DNA from 3 places in the Pseudomonas sp. HP_14 genome. Region 1 is predicted to be linked to each of the others. Evidence: predicted binding sites of a transcription regulator. Region 1 holds the regulator's gene; each other region holds the start of a gene.
What was found. Region 1 encodes FliA, which starts transcription of late flagellar genes. Its sites were predicted from a motif close to CTAAAGTTTNNNNNNNNNNNGCCGNTAA; they were not measured.
Positions count from the first base shown of each region.

Region 2: a site for FliA is predicted at 1,867-1,894, ahead of ACYASS_RS08680 (methyl-accepting chemotaxis protein). Genes of this name have one in related genera too.
Region 3: a site for FliA is predicted at 1,839-1,866, ahead of ACYASS_RS01955 (methyl-accepting chemotaxis protein). Genes of this name have one in related genera too.

Region 1 is NZ_JBTOQI010000033.1:47,700-52,133, forward strand. It holds gene ACYASS_RS17890 (protein phosphatase CheZ) at 1-671, opposite strand, end outside; gene ACYASS_RS17895 (chemotaxis response regulator CheY) at 691-1,065, opposite strand; gene fliA (RNA polymerase sigma factor FliA) at 1,357-2,097, opposite strand; gene fleN (flagellar synthesis regulator FleN) at 2,094-2,927, opposite strand; gene flhF (flagellar biosynthesis protein FlhF) at 3,043-4,371, opposite strand; gene flhA (flagellar biosynthesis protein FlhA) at 4,383-4,434, opposite strand, start outside.
Region 2 is NZ_JBTOQI010000009.1:81,235-85,668, forward strand. It holds gene ACYASS_RS08675 (ribonucleoside-diphosphate reductase subunit alpha) at 1-576, shown strand, start outside; gene ACYASS_RS08680 (methyl-accepting chemotaxis protein) at 2,105-2,812, shown strand; gene ACYASS_RS08685 (ribonucleotide-diphosphate reductase subunit beta) at 3,552-4,434, shown strand, end outside.
Region 3 is NZ_JBTOQI010000001.1:454,582-459,015, reverse strand. It holds gene ACYASS_RS01955 (methyl-accepting chemotaxis protein) at 65-1,687, opposite strand; gene ACYASS_RS01950 (class I SAM-dependent methyltransferase) at 1,959-2,921, opposite strand; gene ACYASS_RS01945 (AEC family transporter) at 2,988-3,923, opposite strand; gene ppk2 (polyphosphate kinase 2) at 4,011-4,434, opposite strand, start outside.

The DNA of each region.
Region 1 (4,434 bases):
TTTTCTGCGCGGATGGATTCGTCGTCATGTTCGATGCCCGCAAAGCGGTCGACATGACTGGCCATGAGCACCAGTTTGAGCAGATTGCTCTCCACTTCAGTGACCAATTGCGTGACGCGCTTGATCACTTGACCGGTAAGGTCCTGGAAGTCCTGAGCCAGCAGAATATCGTTGAGGTGGGAGGAAACCTTCTGGGTATCCTGTTCGCTGCGCGTCAAGAAACCATCGACACGCCGCGCCAGCTCACGAAACTCTTCTGCGCCGACTTCACGGCGCATGAAGCGCCCCCAGTCAGCACTCAAGGCCTTGGCCTCATCGTTCAGACTATGGATCAGCGGGGTGCTTTCCTCGACCAGATCCATGGTGCGGTTAGCTGCGTTTTCCGTAAGCCTGACAACATACGACAGGCGTTCGGTGGCATCCGTGATCTGGGACACTTCTTCAGCTTGCGGCATGTTCGGGTCAATTTGAAAATTGACGATCGCACTGTGCAGCTCGCGAGTCAGCTTGCCGATCTCTTGATAGAGACCGCGATCCCGAGCCTGGTTAAGCTCGTGGATCAATTGCACCGCGTCGCCGAAACGGCCTTTTTCAAGGCTCGTCACCAGCTCGCTAGCGTGTTTCTTCAGGGTCGCTTCAAACTCGCCCATTGACGTTTCGTTGTTCTCCATAGAGCCCTCGCGGCATACATCAGCTATTGACGCGCTCGAAGATCTTGTCGATCTTTTCTTTCAGCGCCTGAGCCGTGAATGGCTTGACGACATAACCATTGACGCCGGCCTGAGCCGCTTCAATGATCTGGTCGCGCTTGGCTTCTGCGGTCACCATCAACACCGGCAGGTGCTTGAGGCGCTCATCGGCACGTACTTTACGCAGCAGGTCGATACCGGTCATGCCAGGCATGTTCCAGTCCGTTACCAGAAAGTCAAAAGAACCGCTTTCCAGCATCGGCAACGCGGTAAGCCCGTCATCGGCTTCGGACGTGTTGGTGAAGCCCAGATCACGTAGCAGGTTTTTAATGATCCGCCGCATCGTTGAGAAGTCATCAACGATGAGGATTTTCATGTTCTTGTCCAATTCGACCTCCAAGCAGTCTTTGACGCGTTCAGCACCTGAACGCGCTGTTCAATCAATACCGGCACAGCTCACATCGGCTGTGCGAAAACGACGACGGGCTTGGTATATCAACAACTATGGAAACCGCACAGCAAATCCACGGGCTGCATTAAAGCTATTGCTTCTACAGTCCGTGGAGCGAAATACCTGTACGGCTCCAGCCTTGTCCACTGTCCCACGTAACGCTTTGCACAGCCTGCTCACACGCGACACGCCATCACCAAGGACGCATACCGCCTGTCAACGCGCTCGCCACTCTCCCAAACGCCCCCGCAAACGAGCGGCGCACTGGCTGTGTAACTGGCTGACTCGCGATTCACTGACCCCCAGGACCTCACCGATTTCCTTGAGGTTCAGCTCCTCGTCATAGTACAGCGCCAAGACCAGACGTTCACGCTCAGGCAAGTTGGCAATTGCATCTGCCAACGCAGCCTGGAAGCGTTCATCCTCCAGGTCGCGCGACGGCTCAAGCGAACCGCTTGCGCCATCCTCATGCAGCCCTTCATGTTCGCCGTCCTGTAGCAGGTCGTCAAAACTGAAGAGGCGACTGCCCAAGGTATCGTTCAAAATCCCGTAATAATCATCGAGACTCAATTGGAGTTCGGCCGCAACTTCGTGATCTTTAGCGTCGCGACCTGTTTTAGCTTCAATTGAGCGAATTGCGTCACTGACCATGCGCGTATTGCGGTGAACAGAGCGTGGCGCCCAGTCCCCTTTGCGCACTTCATCAAGCATCGCACCGCGAATACGAATCCCGGCATAAGTCTCGAAACTCGCGCCCTTGGTGCAATCGTACTTGGTGGACACTTCCAGCAAGCCGATCATGCCCGCCTGAATCAGGTCTTCGACCTGAACACTGGCTGGCAGACGCGCCAGCAAGTGGTACGCAATGCGCTTGACCAGCGGAGCATACCGCTCGATCAACTCATATTGCGAGTTTCTGGAAGCCTTGCTGTACATCTGGTAGCCGCTCGCGGTCATTGAACAGGCCCTGCGCTTGTCTGGTAAACCAGTCGCTCGACGAAGAACTCAAGATGCCCGCGAGGGTTGGCAGGCAGTGGCCAGGTATCGACCTTCTGCGCAATAGCCTTGAACGCCAGTGAGCATTTAGAGCGTGGGAAAGCTTCGTATACGGCACGTTGCTTCTGGACGGCCTTGCGAACACATTCGTCGTAAGGCACGGCGCCAACATATTGCAAGGCAACGTCAAGGAAACGGTCGGTCACCTTGGTCAGCTTGGCAAACAGGTTGCGACCTTCCTGCGGACTCTGGGCCATGTTGGCCAGAACCCGGAAACGGTTCATGCCGTAGTCGCGATTGAGCAGCTTGATCAGCGCGTAGGCGTCGGTGATCGAAGTAGGCTCGTCACAGACCACCAGCAACACTTCCTGAGCAGCGCGGACGAAGCTGACCACTGACTCGCCAATCCCGGCTGCGGTGTCAATCACCAGCACATCCAGATTGTCGCCAATGTCGCTGAACGCCTGGATCAGGCCGGCATGTTGCGCCGGGCTCAGATGAACCATGCTCTGGGTGCCGGAAGCGGCAGGCACGATTCGAATCCCGCCCGGACCTTGCAACAAAACGTCGCGAAGCTCACAACGGCCCTCGATCACATCAGCAAGGGTGCGTTTAGGCGTCAGGCCAAGAAGGACATCGACATTCGCCAGGCCAAGGTCGGCGTCCAGCAGCATGACGCGCCGGCCGAGCTCGGCCAAGGCCAGCGAAAGATTCACTGACACGTTAGTCTTACCGACGCCACCCTTGCCGCCGGTCACCGCGATCACCTGTACGGGATGCATGCTGCCCATGTTATTTCTTTACCTTGTCTTGCGTAGACCGTAGCCAGATTGCGGGCGACACGCTCAGTGAAGAGCCATGCCGGGCAGACCATCGATGCAGGTAACGTCCAATAGTTCGCTTCACTTAACCGACCCGTTTGTTGGGGTTGTGGTAAAGGTCGGCGAACATGTCCGCCATGGCCTCTTCGCTTGGCTCTTCTTGCATCTGCACATTGACCGCACGCGACACCAGTTGGTGCCTGCGAGGCAGGTGAAGATCATCAGGAATTCGTGGGCCATCAGTCAGATAGGCCACTGGCAGCTCATGACTGATCGCAAGGCTGAGCACCTCACCCAGGCTGGCAGTTTCGTCCAGCTTGGTCAGGATGCATCCCGCCAGACCACAGCGCTTGTAGCTGTGATAGGCCGCAGTGAGCACCTGTTTCTGGCTGGTGGTTGCCAGTACCAGATAATTACGAGACTTGATGCCGCGCCCTGCCAGACTTTCCAGCTGCATGCGCAACGCCGGATCACTGGCTTGCAGGCCGGCGGTATCGATCAACACGACACGCTTGCGCAGCAGCGGATCAAGCGCCTGCGCCAGCGACTGGCCAGGATCGACATGAGTCACCGGCACATTGAGGATGCGACCCAATGTCTTGAGTTGCTCCTGAGCACCGATACGGAAACTGTCCATGCTGACCAAAGCGATATTCTGTGCGCCGTACTTGAGTACGTAGCGCGCCGCCAGCTTGGCGAGCGTGGTGGTCTTGCCCATGCCGGCAGGGCCGACCATGGCAATCACACCACCCTCTTCCAGCGGCTCCACGTCAGGCACTTCAATCATGCGCGCCAGGTGCGCCAAGAGCATACGCCAAGCCTGACGCGGCTCGTCGATATCAGGGATCATTTCCAGCAGGTCGCGCGACAGCGGGCCGGACAAGCCGACACGTTGCAGACGGCGCCACAGATTGGCCTGTGCCGGACGGCTGCCTTGCAACTGGTTCCATGCCAGGGAGCCAAGCTGGACTTCCAGCAGCTCGCGCAGGCCGTTCAATTCAAAACGCATCGAGTCGTAACCGCGCTGATTACCTGCTGGCGCAGCCGGTGCGGCCTGTGGCTGCACAAAGGGACGCGGCGGCTCTTCCAGAGTCGGCTCGATGTGAGTGTCAGCGGCGCTCAATGGCAAACCGGCAAACAACTGGCGATTGGTCGCGCCGTCGCTGTCACCACGATTGTTCAGTTCTGCCTGAGCCGAGACGATGCGCGACTGGGTTTTGCGCAACTCGTCCTCAAGCTCGATATTCGGGACGCGAGGCGCCAGCGCGGACAGCTTGTAATCCAGGGCAGCAGTCAGCTCGACGCCACCGGCAATTCGCCGGTTGCCGATGATGGCCGCTTCAGCGCCCAGCTCATCACGAACCAGTTTCATGGCTTGACGCATATCGGCGGCGAAAAATCGCTTAACTTGCATGACTCACTACCTCAGCCGTTAGGCCCGACAGTCGCTACGATGGTTACTTGCTTGTTGTCAGGA
Region 2 (4,434 bases), on a different contig from region 1:
GGCGTATCGCAGTCGATCGAACCGACTTACCAGAACCTGTACGTGAAATCGAACCTCTCGGGCGAATTCACCGTGATCAACCCGTACCTGGTCCGCGACCTCAAAGCCCGCGACCTGTGGGACTCGGTCATGATCAACGACCTGAAGTACTACGACGGTTCGGTACAACAGATCGAGCGCATCCCGCAGGAACTCAAAGACCTGTACGCCACCGCGTTCGAAGTTGACACCAAGTGGATTGTTGACGCAGCAAGCCGTCGCCAGAAGTGGATCGACCAGGCTCAGTCCCTGAACCTGTACATCGCTGGCGCATCGGGCAAGAAACTGGACGTAACCTACCGCATGGCCTGGTACCGTGGTCTGAAAACCACTTACTACCTCCGTGCCCTGGCTGCGACCAGCACCGAGAAATCCACCGTCAACACCGGCAAGCTCAACGCAGTATCGAGCGGCGGCCACGGCCCGGACGACTCGGCGATCACCGCCCCGCGTCCAACCGAAGCAGCACCAGCCGGCCCGGCACCAGTGCCTAAGGCCTGTGCTATCGACGAGCCGGATTGCGAAGCTTGCCAATAAGCATTGGCAGCAAGGCAGACCTCGCTTCCCTTGTGGGAGCGAGGCTTGCCCGCGATAAGGTCACTCTGCTGTAACTACCGAAATACAAACCGGGAGCCTCAAACCCTCCCGGCTTCCCCCCCTCCAAACCGCCTCCTGCACAGATCGCCCGCGTGACAACGCGTTCCCCTCGCTTAAACTCGATATCGCCCGTCCTCTTCCAACTCGCGAAGACCTACTCAAAACCTATCGCAACAACCCAACCTGACACCGCAGCTCCCTCTAAATCAAGCCCAATCCTGTAGGAGCTCACCGAGGTTACGAGGCCAGCGATAACGGTGTATCAGACAAAACGCTATCGCTGGCCTCGTAACCTCGGTGAGCTCCTGCAGATTCAATGCTCGGCAAACGAAAGCGTTCGCTCCGATACCGTCGTAAAAACGCCCATATCCATTCAAATGAATGGGTTAGAAAATCCGATAGCATGACACTATCCATCCCGTAGCCACCCTCAATTGGGCGTCAATACCACCTGAGGATATCTTCCCGCTACCCGCAACAGATGGCGCATTGATACCAGCGCGCTTCAGCAGTTTGTTCCCCACGAGTTCACCTCATGAAAAACCCGATCTCCCTCGCGTCCCGCATCGGCCTAGGCTTTGCCGCCGTTGTTTCGCTGCTTGTATTGATTACCGCCGTGGGTATCCAGCGGGTTGGGTTCATTGACTCGACCCTGGCAGACGTCAGCGACAATGCCGCCAAAGTGCAACGCTACGCCATCAACTTCCGGGGCAGCGTTCACAACCGCGCGATCGCCATTCGCGATGCCGTGCTGGTCAATAATGATCGTGATCTTGAAACCCACCTCGCTGAAGTCAGCCGCCTGCAAAAAGACTACGTCGACTCGGCCGCCCCGTTGGACCAGTTGTACGCAAGCAACACTGTCAGCCCGCAAGAGCAATCGATGCTGCGCGCCATCAAAGACATCGAACAGCGCACCCTCGCCTCCACCGATAAACTGATCAGCCTGCGGCGCAGCGGCGACATTGCGGGCTCCCAGGCATTACTGCTCAATCAGATATCCGCCGACTACAGCGAGTGGCTCAAGCGCATCAACGCCTTGATCGACTACGAAGAAGCGTCAATTAAATCGCAGCTCAATGAAGTGCAAACCACTGCCAGCCAGTTTCGCGGTTTGATGTTGCTGGCGACCGGCGTGGCCCTGCTGCTGAGCATCTTCCTGTCGGTCCTCATCATCCGCTTCGTCAAATCCACCCTCGGCGCAGAACCCACCGAAGTGGCTCAGGCTATCCAACGTTTGGCAGCGGGCGACCTGCAACAAAGCATCGTCACGCCCTACCCCGACAGCGTGATGGGTGTGCTGAAAACAGCCCTCAGCCGCCTGTCCGACACCATTACCCAAGTGCGCATGGCCGCTCAGGAAGTCAACCAGTCGTCCACGCTGTTGTCCGCCACGTCGATCACCAACAACGACCAGATAAACCTGCAAACCCGTGAAGCAGAACAAGTCGCCACCGCCATCACGCAAATGGCAGCCACCGTCAACGAAGTCACCGGTTATGCGTCTCAAGCCGCTGACGCAACGCGTTTGGCCGATGGCGAAGTGGCCAGCGGTAACCAGTTGGTCGCCGACACCACCCTGGCGATCGAACACCTGGCCACCTCACTGGCGGAAACCACCCTGACCGTGGAGCGGGTATCCAAACAAAGTGAAGAGATTGAGAGCGTGATCGACGTGATCAACTCCATCGCCACCCAAACCAACCTGCTGGCCCTCAACGCAGCCATTGAAGCGGCGCGCGCTGGCGAGCACGGCCGAGGCTTTGCGGTGGTCGCCGATGAAGTGCGCTCGCTGGCCAACCGCACCCAGCGCTCGACCCAAGACATCCGCGACATGATCAGCACCCTGCAAAGCGGCACTGAAACCGCCGCGCAAACCATGCGTGACAACTGCGAGCTGGTCGGCCGCACCGTCGAGCAAACACGCAACGCACAAGGCGCGCTTTCCAAGATCAGTCAGGAAGTGGGCGCCATCAACCGCATGAATGCACAAATCGCCAGCGCATCGGTGCAGCAAAACAGCGTGGCCGAAGAAGTCGCCATCAACATCAACCGCATCCACGGCTCAACTGTGCAGTCCGCAAGCGGATCAAAACAAGTCGCCACCGCAAGCCACGAACTGGCAAAACTGGCAGACCGCCTCACTCAGAAAGTGGCGTTCTTCAAAGTCGGCTAACCCAAGTCCGCCCCGGCACGCCCCCTGTGGGAGCCGGGCTTGCCCGCGATAAACGATAACGCGGTACAACTTCAGACCGCAGCGCTACCATCGCGAGCAAGCTCAGCTCCCACAACTACCTGCCCACCATCAAACCCTGAACAAGACCAAATATTACCCACAAGCCAACCTCCCCTCCGACCAACCGTTGGTCACCTAAAAATCTTCACCGCGAAGCCGCTCCCCGCCACAGCCCCCGCTATCCAAGGCATAGAGAAACATTGACCCCCGTCAAGCCAGAATCCCATACCGCAAATGCGTCGCAACGACACGTTGCCGGACACCCTCATGACCTATATGCTGTGTTTCGAAATATGAAAAACACTACATAAGGGATTTCCGCCGCATTTACGGCCATACCTTCTCCGCTGAGAATGAACCCGCAAATGCAAAAGAAAAAAGCGAAAATCCTTCCTCAAACGCAGTCACGGATGAACAAGTGTCGGGCGAAATCTGTATAATCCCGCGCTCGCTCCAAGGTACTCAAATGACCCTTTGCACACGCAATGCTGTCTTGCCTGAAAGCCACCTTGAGTCCCCGTTTTGCTCGCCTGTAAGGCCCACAGCCGCGGCAGCAAATCCATTGATCGACCCGCTGCACCACCATCAGGTCGATCCTGAGTAATACCCGAAAATTCCGTTGCCAGCGTCATCCACTCGACGCAGGCACTACATCCTTTGAAATTCAGGAGCTTCCACCATGCTGAGCTGGGACGAATTCGATAAAGAAGACGGCGAAGTAGCCACCAAAGCAACCAACGCCGGTCACGCTAACGAAGCCAACATGGACCGCCTCGACAGCGCCGGTGGCGCCGCAGCCACCGAAGCTCGCGCCGTTACCGAAAAAGACTCCCCTGCCCTGATCCGTGCCAAAAAAGCACTGGACGCACTGGACGTCGCCGAAGGCCTGGCTGAACTCGAAGGCGCCAGCGCCCGCGTTGCCGTTGACGAAAAAATGATGATCAACTGCCGCGCCGACCTTAACCAGCTCGTGCCATTCAAGTACGACTGGGCGTGGCAGAAGTACCTGGACGGTTGCGCAAACCACTGGATGCCGCAAGAAGTCAACATGACCGCCGACATCGCCCTGTGGAAAGACCCACAAGGCCTGACCGACGACGAGCGCCGCATCGTCATGCGCAACCTGGGCTTCTTCTCCACCGCCGACTCCCTGGTTGCCAACAACCTCGTACTGGCCGTGTACCGCCTGATCACCAACCCGGAGTGCCGCCAGTACATCCTGCGCCAGGCCTTCGAAGAAGCGATCCACACCCACGCTTACCAGTACTGCATCGAATCGCTGGCCATGGATGAAGGCGAGATCTTCAACATGTACCACGAGATTCCATCGGTCGCGAAAAAAGCCGCCTGGGGCCTGAAATACACCCGTTCGATCTCCGATCCGAAGTTCGAAACCGGCACCGTCGAAACCGACAAAGAGCTGCTGCGCAACCTGATCGCCTACTACTGCGTACTGGAAGGCATCTTCTTCTACTGCGGCTTCACCCAGATCCTGTCCATGGGCCGTCGCAACAAAATGACCGGCGTCGCCGAGCAGTTCCAATACATCCTGCGCGACGAAT
Region 3 (4,434 bases), on a different contig from region 1:
CTTTTGTTATGGCTGAATTTCACGATCAGCGCATTCGGAGCTGATCGGGCTTTTCTTGCAGTTGCTACACCGAGAACCTCGCTACCAGGCGATTAAGGCCTACGGCCAATTGCGACAGCTCATTACTGGCCAATGAGGTCTGGCTGGCCGCTGATGAGCTTTGTGAAGACAGATCGCGGATGCTCACCAGGTTCTGGTCAACCGAGCGCGCGACTTGCGCCTGCTGCTCTGACGCCGTGGCAATCAGCATGTTTCTCTCATTAATGTCGGAGATTGCAGAGGTGATTTCTTTGATCGCGATGCCAGCCTCATGGGCAATCTGCAAGGTTGACCCGGCTTCAAGCGTGCTTTGTTTCATCGATTGCACCGCCAGCGTCGAGTCTTTCTGGATGCCCTGAATCATCTGCTCGATTTCCCGGGTAGACGTCTGTGTCCTGTGAGCCAGTGCGCGGACTTCGTCGGCCACCACGGCAAACCCGCGACCTTGTTCACCGGCGCGTGCTGCTTCGATGGCGGCGTTCAAGGCGAGCAGGTTGGTTTGTTCGGCGATGGAGCCAATCACGTCCAGCACCTTGGCAATATGCTGTGCCTGGTTGGCCAGGCCTTCGACTTCAACGCCGGTGCGCTCAACCGTTGTACTGAGTTTTTCCAGCGAGGCGATGGTCTGGCTGACGCGTTCCTGTCCGGTCCGGGCCGAGCGTTCTGATGCCTGGGTTGATTGAGAGGCAGCAACCGCATTGCGTGCGACCTCTTCGACAGCAGCGGTCATCTCGTTAACGGCCGTGGCTGCCTGTTCGGTTTCCATACTCTGACGCTGGATACCGGCATTGGATTCTTTGGTGATCGAGCTCATTTCCTCGGCAGCGGAGGCGAGTTGTCCTGATGAGTCCGAGATGTGCTGGATCGTGCCTTTGAGACTCGCGAGCATCGTTGCCGTGGCAGTCTGCAGCTCGGTCATTTCATCTGCGCCGCTGATTTCGACCGTCGTGCGTAAGTCGCCGTCGGCAATCTTGCGGGTGGTGATCAACAAGGTTTGAATAGGCTGGGTAATACTTCGGGTAAACGCCACCGCTACAATTATCGTTACAAGCACGGCGATCACAATGAATATCATTGATATGTAGCGCCCGCTGGTAAAACTTCCATCCGCGATGGCGCCAGACTGATCTGCACCTTTCTCATTAATGGCAATCAACTCCTCGATCGAGTTTTGCAGTGCCACGGCCTGAGGCTTGGAAGTGTCCTGTATGAATACCGCCATTTCCTGGTAGGTGCGGGTTTTACTCAGCTCCATCAGTTCGTCGATTTTGCTTTGGTAGGAACTGACGTTGGCCGAGACTTTATTGAACAGCTCTTTCTCGTCAGCGCCACCGACCATCGGTGCATAGTCTTGAGTGGCGGTACTCAAGTTGGCTTTAAGTTGATTGATTTTCTTGATCGATGCTTCGCCCTGGCGTGCGTCATCCATGACAAAACGCCTCGCGTCCAGGCGATACAGAAGCATCGCGGTCTCTATCCTGCCAGCCTGTCTGACGCTGGGCAGCCAGTTATTTTGCAGGTCGGATGCGGAGTCATGGATGTCGTCCATTTTGAGCAGCGAGGCAACGCCAAGGCCGATCAATAATGAACAGATGATGCCGAAGCTGAACAGGGCTCTGGTGGTCAGTTTTATATTTCTTGTTTTCATGCCGAGATACCTCGAATCGCCACACTGCGATAGCTGAGATTCAACTGATCTATCTCATGGCGACTTGCCATCAATGTAGTCGCCACAATGTGAAAAAACCATCACCTGTGTAAAAAAGTTTTGTTGTTTACACAGGGCGGGTTATTCAAGTCCATCGGCGTTTATAACTGAAACTTTAAGGGCTTCAAGAAGTGGTTTATTTGACGCCATTAAATATTAATTGGATCCACTTGGGTGAGTTTAAAGTTGCAAAGCTTACTAACTATTGGTGTTATGTTATATCCGCTGCGGCTTGCGATGTATCAGTAAAGAGCAATGCCTTGAGTCCGCCTTCGGCTTCGGCGTCAGGGAACTCCGGCGGGTTTTCCAGGCGTTGCTCGAAGCGTAGGGCCGGAGCTTCGATGGCGGTGTGGTCTATCAGGAAACTGGAGCCCAGGCTGGGTTCGTTCATGCAGGCCAGTACCTGACCGCCCGGCACTAGCAGCTCGGGCATACGCCGCAGCACTTTCTGGTAATCCTTGTCGAGCAGGAAGCTGCCGCGCTGGAAGGAGGGCGGATCAATAATAACGAGGTCATAAGGCCCGGATTTTTTGACCTTGCCCCAGGACTTGAACAGCTCATGATCCAGAAAGCTAACGTTGCGCAGGTCATGCTGATTGAGGCGATGGTTGTCGCGGCCGCGGGTGAGGGCTGCCCGGGACATGTCCAGGTTGACCACGTGTTCAGCGCCGCCTGCGATGGCCGCGACGGAAAAGCCACAGGTGTAGGCGAACAGATTCAATATCCGTTTGCCCTGCGCGTTAGCACGCACCCAGTCGCGCCCGTAACGCATGTCCAGAAACAGCCCGCAGTTCTGCTTTCTGCCCAGATCGACCTTGAAGTGCAGACCGCTTTCAGTGATTTGCCATTCTTCCACTCGTTCACCCAGCAGCCACTCGGTGGTGCTTTCCGGCAAGTAGCGGTGTTGCAACAATAAGGTATGCGCTTTGCTATTGAGCCATTGCGGCGTGTGGGTCAGTTCCAGCAACAATTCGGTCAGCGCGTCCAGTTCGGCTTTTGCAGGCTCGCGGAACAGCGAAACCAGGACCACGCCCTGCATCCAGTCGACAGTGAGCTGCTCAAGTCCTGGCCAGACGCGGCCCCGGCCATGAAACAAACGCCGGGTTTCATCGGGCGCGGTTTGCAGGGCATCAAGCAGATGCTGGTTAAGGATGGCGAGTGCTTCTGGGGTCATGACAGGCGATCAGTGGCGAAAGGGCGCGACATGTTAAACGTTATCGATGCCGGACGGGCAGCGACGTCAAGCCGGATGGCTGATCAGGTACAGGCAGATCGACAGCGTCACCAGCGAGCCGAGGGTCGAAACCAGAATTGTGCTGGAGACCAGTGACGCCTCGCGCTTGTAATACTCGGCCAGCATGAACGGGCCAGTGCCGGTGGGCAGTGCACTAAGCAGCAGGGCGGCATTGGCCCACAAGAGCGGCACGTCGAAGACATGAAACACCAGCACCCAGGTCAGCAGAGGGTGGCCGATCAGCTTGATCAGAACCAGTAGCGATGTCCCCTCGCGTGTGCCTTGCTGTTTTTCGGCGAGGAACAAGCCAAGCGCGACTAGTGCGCAGGGGCTGGTCGCCGCACCCAAGAGGCTGAGCAGTTTTTCCAGGGCACCGGGAAGCGGCGCGCCGGTGCTGGCCCATAACGCGCCAAGGAGCGGAGACACCACAAGAGGGTTTTTCGCCAGCGCCAGGAACACTTTGAAGGCAATACGGTGCGGCCTGCGTTCGGTTTGCAGCCCGACTTCCACACAGACCAGCGCCAGGCCAAATAATACGCATACCACCAGAAGTGCCCCGACCAGCGCCGGTTCCAGTCCTTCCTGGCCGAGCACCATTACGCACAGAGGAATGCCGATATAACCGGCATTGGCATAGGAACCACCCAGCGCGTCGATACTGGCGTCGGCCAGGTTAGTGCCTTTTTTCCAGCGCAGCAGCAGCGTGATGACGAATACCGACAAGGTGCTCAACGTGAAACCGATCACGAACCCCGGGTGCCAGATCTGCTCCCAGGTGGAGGTTGCCGTCACGCTGAACAGCAGTGCTGGCAAACACAGCCAGACCACCATCCGGTTGATTTCCGATGCAGCGTTGGGCCCCAGACGATTTGTACGACGGCAGATGAACCCCAGCAGGATCAAGGCAAAAATCGGCAGCAATACGTTGAGAACAGCAAACATTCAGGCCTGACCCGTTGCGCACAAACAGGCTGGCAAGGTTAAGCACGAAAATCGTTAGCGTCCAATCTATTTTCCGTCGCCGTACGTTCAATAGACCTGCGGGATGATCAGCTCACTTGGCGTTGGCACTCGGCTGTAGTCCTCGCGGCGCTGCCGTTCAGGCAGCTCAATGGCGGGTTGCTCGACTTCTTCGTAGGGCATCTGGCCGAGCAGGTGATGAATGCAATTCAGGCGCGCGGTCTTCTTGTCGTCAGCCTGTACGACCCACCAGGGTGCTTCCGCGATGTGGGTGCGCTCAAGCATGATCTCCTTGGCTTTGGTGTAATCCTCCCAGCGCCGCCGAGACTCCAGGTCCATTGGGCTGAGCTTCCATTGCTTGAGCGGGTCATGGATGCGGCTGAGAAAGCGCAGATGCTGTTCCTGATCGGAAATCGAGAACCAGTATTTGATCAGCTGTATGCCGGAGCGAGCGAGCATGCGTTCGAACTCGGGGACGGTACGGAAAAACTCT